3 regions of the Rhizobium atlanticum genome follow, and region 2 is predicted to be linked to each of the others. Evidence: riboswitches for the same ligand, from Rfam matches in the RefSeq annotation. Region 2 holds a riboswitch; each other region holds the start of a gene.
The links. A riboswitch is a leader RNA that binds a small molecule or an ion and turns the genes downstream of it on or off. The one in region 2 is predicted to bind thiamine pyrophosphate.
Positions count from the first base shown of each region.

Region 1: it holds a riboswitch for thiamine pyrophosphate, as region 2 does, so the genes downstream of both, PH551_RS24135 (ABC transporter permease) here and thiC (phosphomethylpyrimidine synthase ThiC) in region 2, are expected to answer to the same signal.
Region 3: it holds a riboswitch for thiamine pyrophosphate, as region 2 does, so the genes downstream of both, thiM (hydroxyethylthiazole kinase) here and thiC (phosphomethylpyrimidine synthase ThiC) in region 2, are expected to answer to the same signal.

Region 1 covers NZ_JAQJCJ010000018.1:76,737-81,825, reverse strand. The annotation lists gene PH551_RS24145 (ABC transporter substrate-binding protein) at 1-834, opposite strand, end outside; gene PH551_RS24140 (ABC transporter ATP-binding protein) at 899-1,711, opposite strand; gene PH551_RS24135 (ABC transporter permease) at 1,708-2,514, opposite strand; TPP riboswitch at 2,675-2,788, opposite strand; gene soxR (redox-sensitive transcriptional activator SoxR) at 3,120-3,590, shown strand; gene PH551_RS24125 (SDR family NAD(P)-dependent oxidoreductase) at 3,715-4,485, shown strand; gene PH551_RS24120 (ArsR/SmtB family transcription factor) at 4,589-4,930, shown strand; gene PH551_RS24115 (LysR family transcriptional regulator) at 5,008-5,089, shown strand, end outside.
Region 2 covers NZ_JAQJCJ010000003.1:355,782-360,870, forward strand. The annotation lists gene thiO (glycine oxidase ThiO) at 1-597, opposite strand, end outside; gene thiC (phosphomethylpyrimidine synthase ThiC) at 600-2,432, opposite strand; TPP riboswitch at 2,527-2,658, opposite strand; gene PH551_RS07040 (metallophosphoesterase family protein) at 2,925-4,193, shown strand; gene PH551_RS07045 (ATP-binding protein) at 4,193-5,089, shown strand, end outside.
Region 3 covers NZ_JAQJCJ010000017.1:140,998-146,086, forward strand. The annotation lists gene thiD (bifunctional hydroxymethylpyrimidine kinase/phosphomethylpyrimidine kinase) at 1-215, opposite strand, end outside; gene thiE (thiamine phosphate synthase) at 212-847, opposite strand; gene thiM (hydroxyethylthiazole kinase) at 844-1,647, opposite strand; TPP riboswitch at 1,693-1,789, opposite strand; gene PH551_RS23625 (DUF1349 domain-containing protein) at 1,923-2,507, opposite strand; gene PH551_RS23630 (ABC transporter substrate-binding protein) at 2,732-4,258, shown strand; gene PH551_RS23635 (ABC transporter permease) at 4,341-5,089, shown strand, end outside.

The DNA of each region.
Region 1 (5,089 bases), on a different contig from region 2:
CAACGCCTTCTGAGATGCTCTTACCAGTTCCGTGTTCATCAGCGCACCGTTACTTCCTGATATCAGCAGGTCGCAGGCTTCGTCGGGATGATCGATGGAATAGACATAGCCTTGACGCGTGGCCTGGATGAAGGCGCGCGCGTGTTCTCGACTGGCAGAGAGATAGGCGTCACTGGAAACGATGACTGTCGTCTGCTCGTCGGGAATGCCGTAATCGGAATAGTGGAAGCGGCTGATCTGCCGATTTTCCAGCTCAGCGGCAATGCCCTCCCAGGTGTAGATCTCCAGCGTGAAGTCAATCGAGCCATTGTCCAGCGCTTCATAGGCGGAGGTGCCGAGGGTGACGGTCTTGACGTCGCCCTTGCCGCCGTCATTGCGGATCATCGCCGAGACCAGCGCGCTTTCCCAAGTGCCGCCGAAGCCTCCATAGGTCTTGCCATCGAGATCTCTAGGGCTCTTGATGTCGTCCCGCCCGCCCTTGAAGATCAGGCGCGCGGTTTCCGTCTGGACGACGCCGTAGACCATCTTCACGTCACCGCCGCCAGCACGCTGCGTCAGGGCCTCGATCTCGCTACTGATGCCGAAATCGGCGACCCCGTTTGATACCAGCGTGCCGGCACTCGTGTCGGTAAAGGGTAGAATTTCGACATCGAGGCCGGCGGCCGTGTAGAAGCCCTTCGCCTTGGCGACGTAGATGCCGATGTGATTGGTGTTGGGCGTCCAGTCGAGCGCGATACGAACCTTTGCGGGCGCCGATTGAGCGAAGGCGACGCGGCCGGCGAGGCTTGTCGCGATGGCGGCGAGCATCGTCTGGCGGCGGGTGAGAAGCGGCATGGTGACCTCCTCAGGTCTTTAGAGCATGACGCCGAAAAGTCCGGTTTTCGAACGACATCAGACTCTAACTCTTTAAATTGGAACAGGATTCAGATTTTGGGCCGACCGGCCTAAAACCATCCTGTTCTAGCGGATGAAGCAGGGTTTGCAGGATTTCGGTCTCGATCGCCTGGGCCGCCGGCGAACCGAGATCGGCAATGCTTCTCGGGCGGGGCAGGGGAACGCGGAATTCGCGGATGACACGCGCCGGACGGGCAGACAGCACGTAGATCCGGTCGGAGAGGAAAACGGCCTCGCGAACATCGTGGGTGATCAGCAGCGCCGTCCAGCGATGTTCGGTCCACATGCCTTGCAGCCACTCCTGGATCTGCGTGCGGGTTAGCGCATCGAGCGCGCCGAAGGGCTCGTCGAGCAGCAGCATGTCCTGCTCCTGGATGACGGTGCGCAGCAGCGCAGCACGTTGGCGCATGCCGCCGGAAAGAGCGGCGGGGTAGTGATGTTCGAAGCCGGCAAGGCCGAACCGCTCGAAGAGGGGCGCGACAGCGGCGCGGGCAGCCCGGCGAGCCATGCCCTTCACTTCCAGGCCGAGCGCGGCATTATCGATGATCCGGCGCCAGGGCATCAGCGCATCGCGTTGCGGCATGAAGGCAAAGGAATGCGGCGTCTGTTCCAGCGCTGCACCGTTGAAAAGCATGGCGCCGGAATCGGGTCGCAGCGCCTGTGTCAGCAGTCTCAGCACGGTCGATTTTCCGGAGCCGGATGGGCCGACGATCGAGACGAACTCGCCGTCTGCGACGGCGAGCGAAATGTCGTCTAGAACCTTCATGCCGTCGAAGGACTTCGAGATGTTGCGCAGCTCAAGCATCTGACCGGTCATCGGCGCCGCTCCTGGGATGGCTGCCAGGGCATGACGAAACGCTGGATAACCAGCGTCAGCGCGAAGAGGCAGAGCGTCAACAGAGCGCTGACGATCACGGCGGCGAGCACGAGATCGGGACGGAAATTGTTCTTGGCGTTGAGGATATAGATGCCGAGGCCGCTTGCAGCGCCGGCATATTCGGCAAAGATCGCGCCGACGACGGCATAGGTGATCGAGATTCGGAGGCCGGCGAAGAAATAGGGCAGGGACGAGGGAAACCGCGCCAGGCGAAAAATGCGCCAGCGGCTCGCTTTCATCGAATTCAAGAGCTCGGCAATGTCGCGATCGGTCGCCTCATAGCCCTGAAGCAGGGCAACAAGCAGCGGAAAGAAGGTGACGAGCGCCACCAGCAATATCTTCGGCAAAAGGCCGAAACCGAACCAGAGGACGACGAGAGGCGCGATCGCCACCAGCGGCAAAGTCTGGCTGGCGATGAAGATCGGCAGCATTGCCCGGCGCATGAAGGGCATGAAATCCATCAGGATCGAGGAGACGAAGGCGAAGGCGAGCGACAGGGCGAAACCACCGAGTGTCGCTCCGAGCGTCGGCCAGGTGTTTGCTATCAGCGCCTCTCGGTTCAGCCAGCCCTGGACAAGGATACGCGAAGGCGCCGGCAGAATGGACGGTTTGATACCGGAAAGATCGACATAGAGTTCCCATGCCACCAGAAAAGCAAAGCCTGCGAGCAAGGCGGGCATTGCCCGGTACACGGCGAGATAGAGCGTCGCAAGGCGCGAATCCGATGGTCGTGGCGATGTCATCGGCGTTCGGTTTCAGGCTTTCGCCGGGCTGTTCGCGCAAACCTGTCGAGGGCATCGGTGTCGATGCGCAGCCTGCCGCGATTTGGGGCGGTTGCCTTGAGGGCATCGATAGGGATGCCGACGGAATTGCCGGACGTCCGGTAGAGTGACACTTGCGCGCCGGAATACATTTGGACCTCGCTCCGCTGGCATTACCCAGATCAGCTTAGAAGGGTCCGGAGGCTTGCGCCTCACATCTCAGCCCCGGCGACACGGAGCTCCCCTGTTATTTCGGCGAAAACTATCATCGGGGTTTTCTTGCCGCAACCGCAAAATTGCAAACCCGTCCGCCCGGTCGGATGGGGCGCAGATAAAAAACACCCGGACGGAGGTCCTGTCCGGGTGTTTTCCGAGGTTCCGTACCTGCCGGGAACGGACCCCGAGCGCTTGTCTTTCAGGCGGCAATATCGGCAGGGGCGATCGGCGCGGGCCGGGCAAGCGCCGACGCCATCATTTCAGCTTGTATCGACCGGATGATCTCACTGACGCTCCTTCCTGCGCCTCGTGCTTTACGGCCGGGGAAGCAGCGGTTATAAAACCTCAACTAATATTGAGGTCAATAGGCGATGAATAGGATTTCTGCAACGCCGCTCGGCAAGCTTCTGACGGTCGGCGAAGTGGCGCAACGCAGTGGTCTTGCCGTCTCGGCGCTACATTTCTATGAGGCCAAGGGGCTGATCTCGAGTATCCGCACGCGCGGCAACCAGCGGCGCTACGGACGCGATGTCCTTCGCCGGCTCGGCATCATCAAGGTGGCGCAACGTGTCGGCATTCCGCTTTCGGAAATCCAGACGGCATTTGCCTCCCTGCCGCAGGGGCGTACGCCGACGATTGCCGACTGGCAGACGCTGTCGGCGCGCTGGAAGGATGAACTCGACACGCGAATCAGACGGCTGAGCCTGCTGCGAGACCGTCTGACCGGCTGCATCGGCTGCGGTTGCCTGTCGATCGAAAGCTGTCCGTTGCGCAATCCCTTCGATCAGCTCGGCGAGGAAGGGCCAGGCGCACGGCTGCTGGAGATCGAAATCGAACTATGAACTTTCAGGGAAGAGCGCCAGCCTCTGGCGGAAAGATGATGCCTGCCTTTCTTTCGGCCCGCGCGCTCATATGTTAAGGGCGAATGGCGCAACAGGCGGCATTGTCCGCGAGGAGGACAGCTTCGTGTTCCACCCGAGACTATTCGAAAATCGCAATGTCATCGTAACCGGCGCCGGGCGGGGCATCGGTCTCGAAGTGGCCCGGCAGTTCCTGGACTGCGGCGCGAATGTGATCGTCCATACTGGACGCAAACCGGGGCGCGATCTGCCGGATTTTCTGCTGACGGCTGAATCCGAAAGACGGGCGCTGTTGCTGCACGCCGATTTCACTGCCGCTGGCGGCGCTGCGCAATTTGCCGAAAATGCGCTTACCTTTTTCGACAAGGTGCATGTGCTCGTCAACAACGCCGGCACTATGCTCGGCCGTTTTCCAGCTGCCACACTGACTGACGCAGATTATGAGGCGATCGTGCGTTTGAACCAGACGTCGGTGGTGGCGCTGACGCGTGCGTTGCTGCCGGCATTGAAGGCGGCGGAAGGCGCTGCCATCGTCAACACCGTTTCAATTTCCGCGCTGACCGGCGGCAGTCCCGGTTCTTCGATTTATTCTGCCTCGAAAGCCTTCGTTTCGACCTATTCCAAGGCGCTTGCCCGCGAGCTCGCGCCGGATGGCATCCGCGTCAATTGTGTCTCCCCCGGAACGATCGAGACGGATTTCCACGAGCGCTATTCCTCCCGCGAAAAGCTGGAGCAGACGAGAAAGTCTATTCCCCTGCAGCGGCTGGGCACAGCGGAGGATTGCGCTCCCGCCTATCTGTTTCTGGCGGCGCCCTCGCTCTCCGGATACATTACCGGCCAGGTCCTCGAGATCAATGGCGGCCAGCTTATCTGCTGATTTAGTTAGACCTTTTTTGACATTTCATCACTTTTGGCAAATTCGTGTGTGCGAATATGCTATTGTGCTGATCTGCCTTTTTGCTTCCCTTCCGAGATGTCGAATGCCATTGCCCAAGCCCGAGCCGGGAATGTCCGGTCAGGAACTGCACAAACTCGCTGGAAACGCTCGTGAGGCGAGCGATCTGCTGAAGGCGCTGGCGCACCAGACTCGACTTCTGATTCTTTGCATACTCGCGACCGAGGAGCGGACGGTGAGTGAAATCGAAAACATCCTTGGCATTCAGCAGGCAATGGTCTCGCAGCAGCTCGCGCGTTTGAGGCTCGAAGGTCTCGTCAATACGCGCCGTCAGGGCAGGCTGGTCTATTACCGTATCGGCAATACAAACGTGCTTGCCTTCCTTGAATCGCTGTTCGATCTTTTTCCGGCCGCTGAAAACAATTAGTACCCGCCCTTGCGGAGCACGGTTGCTGCGTCGAAGATAGCTGATCCGGATGATTTCGCGCCGGATCGGGAGACCGGATGATCGACAAGCTGGAATTTTTCATCGCCCTTGCCAACGAAAAGCATTTCGGCCGCGCCGCGGAGGAGTGCGGGGTTTCCC
Region 2 (5,089 bases):
TTCGACGCAAAGCATCTCTCCGCGAACGCCGCGCAATCCGGGCAGACGGCCGATCTGGGCAGCCCCGGTGCAGTCGATCACGCGATCGTAGGGGGCAAGGTCGGCATCGCCCCTGACGCCGAATGTGAGGCGCATGCGGGCTTCCTCAAGTCCGGCGGCGAGACCGGAGAGCGCCTGCCGCGGATCGAGATGCGCTTCCTGCCGGAAGAACAATGCCCTGCGGAAGCGGCCGGCGAGATCCGGTTCAAGCGTCGCGATCGCCGGCTCGTCCAGCCATTCCCATCCGCTTGTCCGGCGGCAAAAGCGGTCGAGTTCGCCGGCATCTCGCCCGGCCGCCACCACAAGCGTCCCCCGGCGATTGACATGGCCGGGCAGCGCTGCCTCCCACCAATCGGCGGCAAGACGGCCGAGCGCCAGGACCGGCTCGTCTGCGCTTTCCCTTTCGCACCATGGAGCCAGCATGCCGCCGGCAAAGCCGGAAGCACCGGCGCCGACCTGGTCGGCTTGCTCAGCGACGCTGACCCGGAATCCGTGCCGATGGAGCTGCCAGGCAACGGTGAGGCCGGCAACGCCGGCCCCCTTGACGAGAACATGCATCGTCATTCTCCGGCAAGCGTTTTCGCAGCGTCGGCGACCGGCATGTAGAGGTCGCCGCCATCGCGATACCTGGCGGCCATGGCTTCCAGTCCTTCTTTCTGCGCCTCGGCGCGAATATCGTGGGAAATGCGCATGGAACAGAATTTCGGGCCGCACATCGAACAGAAATGCGCCACCTTGTGGGCCTCCTTCGGCAGGGTCTCGTCATGGAAGGAACGCGCCGTATCCGGGTCGAGGGAGAGGTTGAACTGGTCTTCCCAGCGGAATTCGAACCGCGCCCGCGACAGCGCATCGTCACGGATGCGGGCGGCCGGATGGCCCTTGGCGAGGTCGGCGGCATGCGCGGCAATCTTGTAGGTGATGACACCGGTCTTGACGTCGGTGCGGTCGGGCAGGCCCAGATGCTCCTTCGGCGTGACGTAGCAGAGCATGGCCGTGCCGAACCAGCCGATCATCGCGGCTCCGATGCCGGAGGTGATGTGATCATAGCCCGGCGCAATGTCGGTGGTCAGCGGTCCGAGCGTATAGAAGGGAGCCTCGCCGCAGACCCTGAGCTGCTTGTCCATATTCTCCTTGATCTTGTGCATCGGCACGTGGCCAGGACCTTCGATCATCACCTGGCAATCCCTGGCCCAGGCAATCTTGGTCAGTTCGCCGAGGGTTTCGAGCTCGGCAAATTGCGCAGCGTCATTGGCATCGGCGATCGAGCCGGGGCGAAGGCCGTCTCCAAGCGAGAAGGAGACGTCATAGGCACGGCAGATGTCGCAGATTTCCTCGAAATGCTCGTAGAGGAAGCTCTCCTTGTGGTGATGCAGACACCACTTGGCCATGATCGAGCCGCCGCGTGAGACGATCCCGGTGACACGATTGACGGTGAGCGGGATATAGGCAAGCCGCACGCCCGCATGGATGGTGAAATAATCGACGCCCTGCTCGGCCTGTTCGATCAGCGTATCGCGATAGACTTCCCAGGTGAGATCCTCTGCAATGCCGTTCACCTTTTCAAGCGCCTGGTAGAGAGGCACCGTTCCGATCGGAACCGGCGAATTGCGAATGATCCATTCGCGGATGTTGTGAATGTTGCGGCCGGTGGAGAGGTCCATCACCGTGTCGGCGCCCCAGCGGATCGCCCAGACCATCTTTTCCACTTCTTCCGCCATCGACGAGGTGACGGCCGAGTTGCCGATATTGGCGTTGATCTTCACCAGGAAATTCCGGCCGATGATCATCGGTTCGGTTTCCGGGTGGTTGATGTTGGCCGGAATGATCGCGCGGCCCGCCGCGACCTCCCGCCGCACGAATTCGGCCGTCACGAAATCGGGAATATCAGCGCCAAAGCTCTCGCCGTCGCGCCCGAGCGCCTCCTTCGCGGCCTGCCGGCCGAGGTTTTCGCGGATGGCGATGAACTCCATTTCCGGCGTGATGATGCCGGCACGCGCATAGGCGAGCTGGGTTACGGCGCGGCCCGCTTTTGCCTTCAGCGGCGTGTTGCGAATAGGGAATTCCGGCGTCAGCCGCTCGCCGGTGACAAAACCATTATCTTCAGGCTTCACCACCCGGCCTACATAGGCTTCGACATCGCCGCGCGCTCTGATCCAGTTCTCGCGCAGACGCGGCAGCCCGGCGTCGATCGAGACCGTATGTGCCGGGTCGGTATAGGGACCGGAGGAATCATAGACCGTTACCGGCGGTTCACCGGAGGTCGGGTGAAGGCTGATTTCGCGCATCGGCACGCGCAGATCAGGATAGAGCGTTCCGGGCTTGGCGATCTTGGTCGAGGCCGGAAGCGGGCCGGTGGTGACGACCGGAGTAAGCTTGGGTGCGACAATATTCATGGGTGAGGCTCCAAGGTTTGACGTTTGGAGACCCAGTTCCAGTGTTGGAATGATGGAAAGACGCCTCATGCGACAAAGCGAAATCCGCCCGATAGCCGCAGCGTCTGCACCGTCCCTACGCCAGTATGAACTGGATCAGGTTCAACGGGTCACTGCGCCACAACAGGCAAAGCCGTATTGTTCAGCAGAATCTCAGCCCCTTGCCGGGACACCCCTGGTGAATGCCCTGCATCAAAGACCGCTGCGGCCCTGATGTCAAGCCGACCCTCACGCGTTCCCATCCGTACCTTTTGAGTCGGCGGCCAGTCCGATAGAGCAGCATTGATTGTGGATGGGCCAGCTCCGCCGGCCCATTTCACTCGCCAGGACGCTGCCGCCATGCTCTGAATATTCGTGGCATGGTCTCATGTTTTAGCTAACGGGCGATAACGTCCGTTTATTTGTCAGACGGCGCCTGCTGGATCACTCTATCGCAACACCATTCTTGCATTCATGGCCTATCGTTTCGTCCACACTGCCGATCTCCATCTCGACTCTCCCTTGCGCTCTCTCGCACTTCGCAATGCAGAGCTGGCCGAGCTTGTCAGTGACGCCAGCCGACAGACGCTGGTCGCGATCGTCGATCTTTGCCTTGAGGAGCAGGTCGACGCGCTTGTCATCGCCGGCGATCTCTATGACGGGGAGCAGACGTCGATGAAGACGGCGCGCTTCCTAGCGAGTCAGCTGGAGCGGCTGCACCGGGCGGGCATTGTCGTCTTCAAGATCCGCGGCAATCACGATGCCATGTCGAAGATCGCTCGGGAACTGGTGATGCCTGATACGGTGAAGATCTTCGGCGGCCATGCCGAGACCGTCGAGACCACCAAGGGCAGCTTGTCGGTCGCAATCCACGGTCTGAGCTTCGCCAAGCCGCAAGCCCCGGACCCGCTGCTGCCGAAATTCAAGCCGCCGGTAGCGGATGCCGTCAATATCGGCATCATGCATACGAGTCTGGCCGGATCGGCCGGACATGATGTCTATGCGCCCTGCAACGTGCTCGACCTGCATGCCTCGGGTTTCGACTACTGGGCGCTCGGGCATCTCCACCAGCGCAGCCATTATCCCGGCACGGCGACGGTCATCATGCCCGGCATGCCGCAGGGCCGCGACATCAATGAAGCGGGCATCAAGACCGTGTCGCTGGTGACCGTGGCCGACGACCGGACCGTGACGGTCGAGGAGCGGCGTACCAGCATCGCGCAGTTCGAGCGCGTCAATGTCGACCTCACGGGTGTCGATGATTGGCGTGAGGCAGCCATGATGGTCGAGACGGCCCTGATGGCGCAGCGCGACCGCACGGCTTCGCCGCATCTTGTCGCACGCCTCAGGCTTTCCGGCCGCACGCCGCTCTCCTGGCAGCTGCGGCGCGATGTCGACCTCATGCAGGCCGAAGCCGAGCGGCGCAGCGACGCGATCGGCCGCACCTGGATCGAGAAGCTGGAACTCGCCTTCGAAGCGCCCTCGATCCCCGCAGACGCGTCCGCCGCCGATCCCGTCATCGAACTCGGGGCGCTGATGCGGGACGAGGTCATCACCCGCAGCGGATTTCGCGACGAGGTCAGGGAGATGGTCCGGGACCTGCTTGCCGACCTGCCGCCCGAGAGCCGGGCATTTGCCGGCCAGAACGAGGCGGGTTTTGAACGCTTCATCGACAGCCTTCTCGCCGATGGCGCCGAGGACATCGCCGCCCGGATGAAGGCGGTGGATCGGGGAGACAGCTGATGCGTCTGCGCCGCCTCGACCTCACCCGCTATGGCAAGTTCACCGATCACTCCATCGATTTCGGGGCGGCCCGTCAAGGTTCGCCGGACTTGCACATCGTTTATGGCCTGAACGAAGCGGGCAAGTCGACCACCTTCGCCGCCTATCTTGATCTGCTCTACGGCATTGGTGAGCGCAGCACCTATAATTTCCTGCATCCCTACAATACGATGAAGGTCGGTGCGCGGCTGGAATTTGGTGGCTGGGAATACGAGCTGGCGCGGCTCAAGCTGCGGACCGGCAGCCTCGTCGATGATCGGGGACAAGCTGTGAACGAGGCGCTCCTGGCCGGCGCGCTTGGCGGCGTCGGTCGCGAGGCCTATCGCACCATGTTCTCGCTCGACGATCAGTCGCTCAAGGAAGGCGGCAACGCCATCATACAAAGCAAGGGCGAACTCGGCGAATTGCTGTTCTCGGCCAGCTCAGGCCTGGCAGGCCTGAGCCGTTCGCTGGTGACCGCAGCCGACGAAGCCAACGCGATCTACAAGAAGCGGTCGTCGAGCACCAGGCTCGCGGAACTCAAGCGTTCGCTCGAAGCGCTCAAGGCCGAGCGCAATGCCATCGACACGCTTGCCTCCACCTATTCGGCCCTGAAATCGACTTATGAGCAGGCCGACGCTGCCTATGGCAAAACCACGCGGGAACTGGCCGAGGCCAAGACCCGGCATCAGGAGCTGACGCGCCTTCTCGGCGCCCTACCCGCGGCCCTAGAGCTCCGGCGGCTGGATGCAGATGTAGCCGCCATGAGCGATCTGCCGCGGCCGCCGTCCGAATGGTTCGCGCTCCTGCCGCAGCTTTCGCGCGACGAGACGCGGCTGCAGGCGCTTGTCGAGACCGCCGACCGCACGCTGCGCCAG
Region 3 (5,089 bases), on a different contig from region 2:
ACTCGCACGTCGGCGAAGACGGCATCGATCTGGTCGGCGACGAATTGCGGCGGCACCAGATGCACGCCGGTCACCCCTTGCGTGTTCTGTGCCGTCAGCGCGGTCAGCACTGCCATGCCGTAAACGCTGCGGGCGGCAAAGGCCTTTAGATCGGCCTGGATGCCGGCGCCGCCGGAGGGATCCGAGCCGGCGATGGAGAGAACATTGCGGATCATGGGCGGACCTTTCGGATTTCTGCGGCGATGCGGCGGGCGGCGGCCTCGGGGTCCGGCGTGCCCGCAATGGCGGAGACGACGGCAAGCCCTTCGGCTCCCGCTGCAAACACTTCCGCCACATGCTCCGCCTTGAGGCCGCCGATGGCGACGGACGGCACCGGCGATGCCTTCACAAGCCTGGCAAGACCATCAAAGCCGACCGGCTGCTTGTGGTCGGCCTTGGTCGGCGTCGCAAAGACAGGTCCGACGCCGGCATAATCGACAATATCAGGGTCGACGGCGGCAGCGAGCCGGGCTGTTTCCACCGAGAGACCAAGGATCATCTCGGGTCCGATCATGTCTCGTGCCCTGCGCGCATCCATATCCTCCTGGCCGACATGCAGGCCATCGGCGCCGATCGCGACCGCAGCCTCCACATCGTCATTAACGATGAGGAGGGCGCCGGTTCCAACGAGCGCCTCTCTCAAGGCGCGGCCGGTCTCGATCATCCTGGCCGTGCCGGCATGTTTGTCGCGCAACTGCACCATCGTCGCGCCGCCGGCAACGGCAAGCCGCGCAGTCTCGATCATGCCGATTCCGGCGCAGAGATCGGGATCGAGAACGAGATAGAGCGAAAGGTCGAAGCGCTTCATGCGACCGATACCCTTGCCCTGGCATCGAGCGTTTCGGCGTCGATCGCAGCCAGCGCATCGAGGAAGCGCCAGGAAAAGGAGCCCGGGCCGGCGGCGCCGAGCGCTGCATCTTCGCCGGCGACGGCGAAGGTCGAAAGCGCGGCGACAGTCGCGCCGAAGAGATCTTCGGGCGCGGTCGCGGCAAAGGCGCCGACGAGGCAGGTGAGCGAGCAGCCGAGCGCGGTGACCTGCGGCATCAGGGCCGATCCGCCCGCAATACGGACTGCCCTTGCGCCATCGGTGACGAAGTCGACAGCACCGGTGACGGCGACGATGGTCCGCTGCCTCTCCGCCAGCCGCCGTGCCGAATCCTCCGCCTGTTCGACTGGATCGCGGCTGTCGACGCCCTGACCACGGCTCTCGCCGCCGGCAAGCGCGATGATCTCGGAGGCGTTGCCGCGGATAATCGTCGGGCGAAGCTCCAGAAGGTCGGCCACCGCGGCGCGACGGAAGCCCGTGGCGTAATGGGCCACCGGATCGAGCACCCAGGGTTTGCCGGCCGCATTGGCGGCCTTGGCAGCCCCCTGCATGCCTTCGAGCCATTGCGTCGAGAGCGTGCCGATGTTGATGGTCAAAGCATTGGCGATGCCGGCGAATTCGCCGGCTTCTTCAGCGGCATGCACCATGGCGGGAGAAGCGCCCGCGGCCAGCAGGACGTTGGCCGCGATATTCATCGCGACATAATTGGTGATGCACTGAACGAGCGGCGGCTTTTCGCGCATCGCCTTCAGCATGGCTCCCGACGTGATCTTGCTCTGCATGGTGCCCCTTTCAGGCGGGGGCGGGCGCGGGGGGCTGCTCTTACGGCGATGCCCCGAGCGACTCCCTCCGCCGGCATTATCCGGTTCAGGTTCGAAGGGTTCTTCTCAGCCCGTCTGTCGACGAACGCCCCTGTCTCTCATCACGCTCTTTTTCGCAGAGAAGGGCGCGGCTGTCACTCCGAAAGTGAGTATTCCGGTATTTCGGAGCGGCTGCCCTTGGGCGTGGACATTGCTGGAGGCCTTCCCAGCGCAATCCTGAAGGCATCCAATTTTGCCTAACTCAAATCATGCAGCCCCGTCGTAATAGCCGGGCTGATTGAAAACTCCGAAAATCGAACCCTCAAACCACTCCGCTCCGGCGTACAGGCTGTCGGCCCGACCTCATAGCGATCGGCAGCCGGGAAGGGTGCTAACCGCAGCAACGGCCAGCGGCTACCGTCGCGGGAGCCCTGGATGCGCACGGCGCCGTTTGCGACCGTCACACGGATGCGGAAATCCTCCAATTCCTTGAAGGGCTGCGACACCGACCAGTCTGACTTTCCGTCGGTGACGACGGTGCTGAGGAAGGCTTCTCCGTCGGTGAATTCGACGCCCGTTTTCACCCAGCGGCTCTCGTCGATGCGTACCATCAGGCCTGCCTGATCGTAGAGGGTGCGGAATTCGCCCTGGGCGCGGATCTGTGCGGTGAAGCTGTCGCCGGTGGGAAAGGCGAGGAAGTGGCCGGTGTCGCGGGTGAAGCCGTAATAGGTCTCGCGCCAGAAATCGGTCTTTTCGCCTGTCGTCATCGTCAGGCCGGTTTCGTCGGCGTGCCAGCTGCCCGGCTCGTTCAGCCATTTCCCGTCATTGAAGTCGATGCTCATTCGCTTCTCCCTTCCTTTAATCTTGCCGCAGGGCAGTCGTCTCACTTGGCGTACCACGCAGGCCCCGTGCGGAGAACTAGCGCAGCTGAAGATGGTGCTTTTCCGGCAACGCGCTATCCGCGGCTGCATAATCGACCACTCATGCTTGACACGATAGCTCCAGCTTCTATTCTGTTACAAAAATATTAATTACATAATTGTGGAACTAAATCGGGAGCTCTCATATGAAAACATTCGTCGCATTCCTTCTCGGAACCGCGTTCGTCGCCCTGCCTTCGACCCTGCTTGCCCAGGAAAAGGGCGGCGTCATCAATGTCGCGACGATCGGCGAGCCGCCGACGCTCGATCCGATGTCGTCGACGGCCGATCTCGTCGGCATCGTCACCCAGCATATTTTCGAGACGCTCTACACTTTCGACAAGAGCTGGAACGTCACGCCGCTTCTCGCCGAAAGCCTGCCCGAGATCAGCGCCGACGGCAAAACCTATACGATCAAGCTCAGGACTGGCGTCAAGTTCCACGACAATACCGATATGACGTCCGAGGATGTGGTCGCTTCGCTTACCCGCTGGATGAAGATCGCCTCGCGGGGCAAGCAGGTGGCCGGCTTTATCGACAAGATCGCGGCTTCCGATCCTTCGACGGTTACGATCACGCTGAAGCAGCCCTATGCGCCGTTGACCTCGCTGCTTGCCTTCAACAATTCGGCGGCCATCATCATCCCGTCCGAAAAGCAGGACGAGCCGATGAAGGAGTTCATCGGCACCGGTCCCTATATGCTGAAGGAACGGAAAGCCGACCAGTATATCCAGCTTGTCCGCTTCGATGGGTACAAGCCACGCAGCGGCGAGAGCGATGGCTATGGCGGCGCGCGTCATCAATATCTTGATGAAATCCGCTTTGTGCCGGTGCCGGACCCGAACACCCGCGTCGAGGCCGCCGTTTCCGGCCAGTATGATTATGTCGACTCGATTCCTGTCGAATCCTACGACAAGCTGAAAGCTTCGACCGCCTCGCAACCGGTCATGCTGAAGCCCTTCGGTTATCCTGTCTTCGTCTTCAACACCAAGGAAGGTGCTGCTGCCAACGTCGAGGTGCGCAAGGCGATCCGGCAGGCGCTCAGCATGGAAGACATGCTGGCGGCGGCCTTCGGCAGCAAGGATTTTTATGCGCTCGACGGGGCCATCTACCCGAAGTCCTTTGCCTGGTCGACCGATGCCGGCGCCGAAGGCGCCTATAATGTCGCCGATCCGGAAGGGGCGTCCGCTGCCGCCAAGAAAGCCGGCTACAATGGCGAGCCGATCCGCATCCTGACCAGCCGCCAATACGAGTTCCATTACAAGATGGCGCAGGTCGCCGCCGAATATCTGAAACTTGCAGGCTTCACCATCGATATGCAGGTGGTGGACTGGGCGACGCTAACCCAGCGTCGCACCGATCCGAAGCTTTGGGATATCTACATTACCCACAGCCCCTTCTTGCCGGAGCCGGCGCTCATCGGCTCGCTGTCGACGAGTTCGCCCGGCTGGTGGGACACGCCGGCCCGCAAGGCCGCGGTCGATGCCTTCACCTCCGAAGTCGATCCGAAGAAGCGCGTGGCGCTCTGGGCCGATGTCCAGAAGGCCGTTTATACAGACGCACCCTTCATGAAGATCGGCGATTTCAACGCCGTCTCGGCGAAGTCGGTCAAGCTCGAGGGCGTCGATCCGGCTCCGTGGCCATATTTCTGGAACGCCTCGATCAAGAAGTAAGCATCACCGCCGGTGCCGCCCTTCGGGACCGGTACCGGTCATCTTTTCTGCCGCATCTGCAAGGGCTTGAAGGCCGGCATTCATGATACGCTACATCCTCCAGCGCCTGTTCGGCATGATCGTCGTGATGTTCCTGGTCGTCACGATCGTCTTCGTCATCGTGCGCGTGACCCCGGGAGATCCGGCCGCCGTCATGCTCGGGCCGGATGCGACGCCGCAGGATATTGCCGATCTCCGGGCCCGGCTCGGCCTCGACCAGTCGCTTGGCCTGCAATATGTCTATTATATCGGCCAGTTGCTGAGGGGGGATCTCGGCCAGTCGATCTTCCTCAACATGCCGGTCACTGTAGCACTCGTCGACCGGGCCGAACCGACCTTCTTCCTGACGCTGTTTTCGCTTGCCATCGCCAGCATCATCGCCCTGCCGATCGGCATCTATGCCGCCTATCGGCGTGGTTCCTTCATTGATCAGGCGGCAACGACCCTCGCCATGTTCGCCGCCAGTATTCCAAGCTTCTGGCTCGGTCTCATCCTGATGCAGTTCTTCGCTGTCCGATTCAACCTCTTCCCGGTCTCCGGCTATGGCGGCCCGGGCTCGACTTTCATCGACCGGATGTATCATCTGACGCTGCCGGCCTTTGCGCTCGGCATCGTCTCTTCGGCGCTGATCCTGCGCTTCACCCGTGCCTCGATGCTCGATGTGCTCGGCGACGATTATATCCGCACGGCGCGCGCCAAGGGGCTAATCGAGCGTAAGGTCATCCTCAAGCACGCTCTGAAGAATGCGCTGATCCCGATCCTGACGGTGCTCGGCCTGACCGCCGCCGTGCT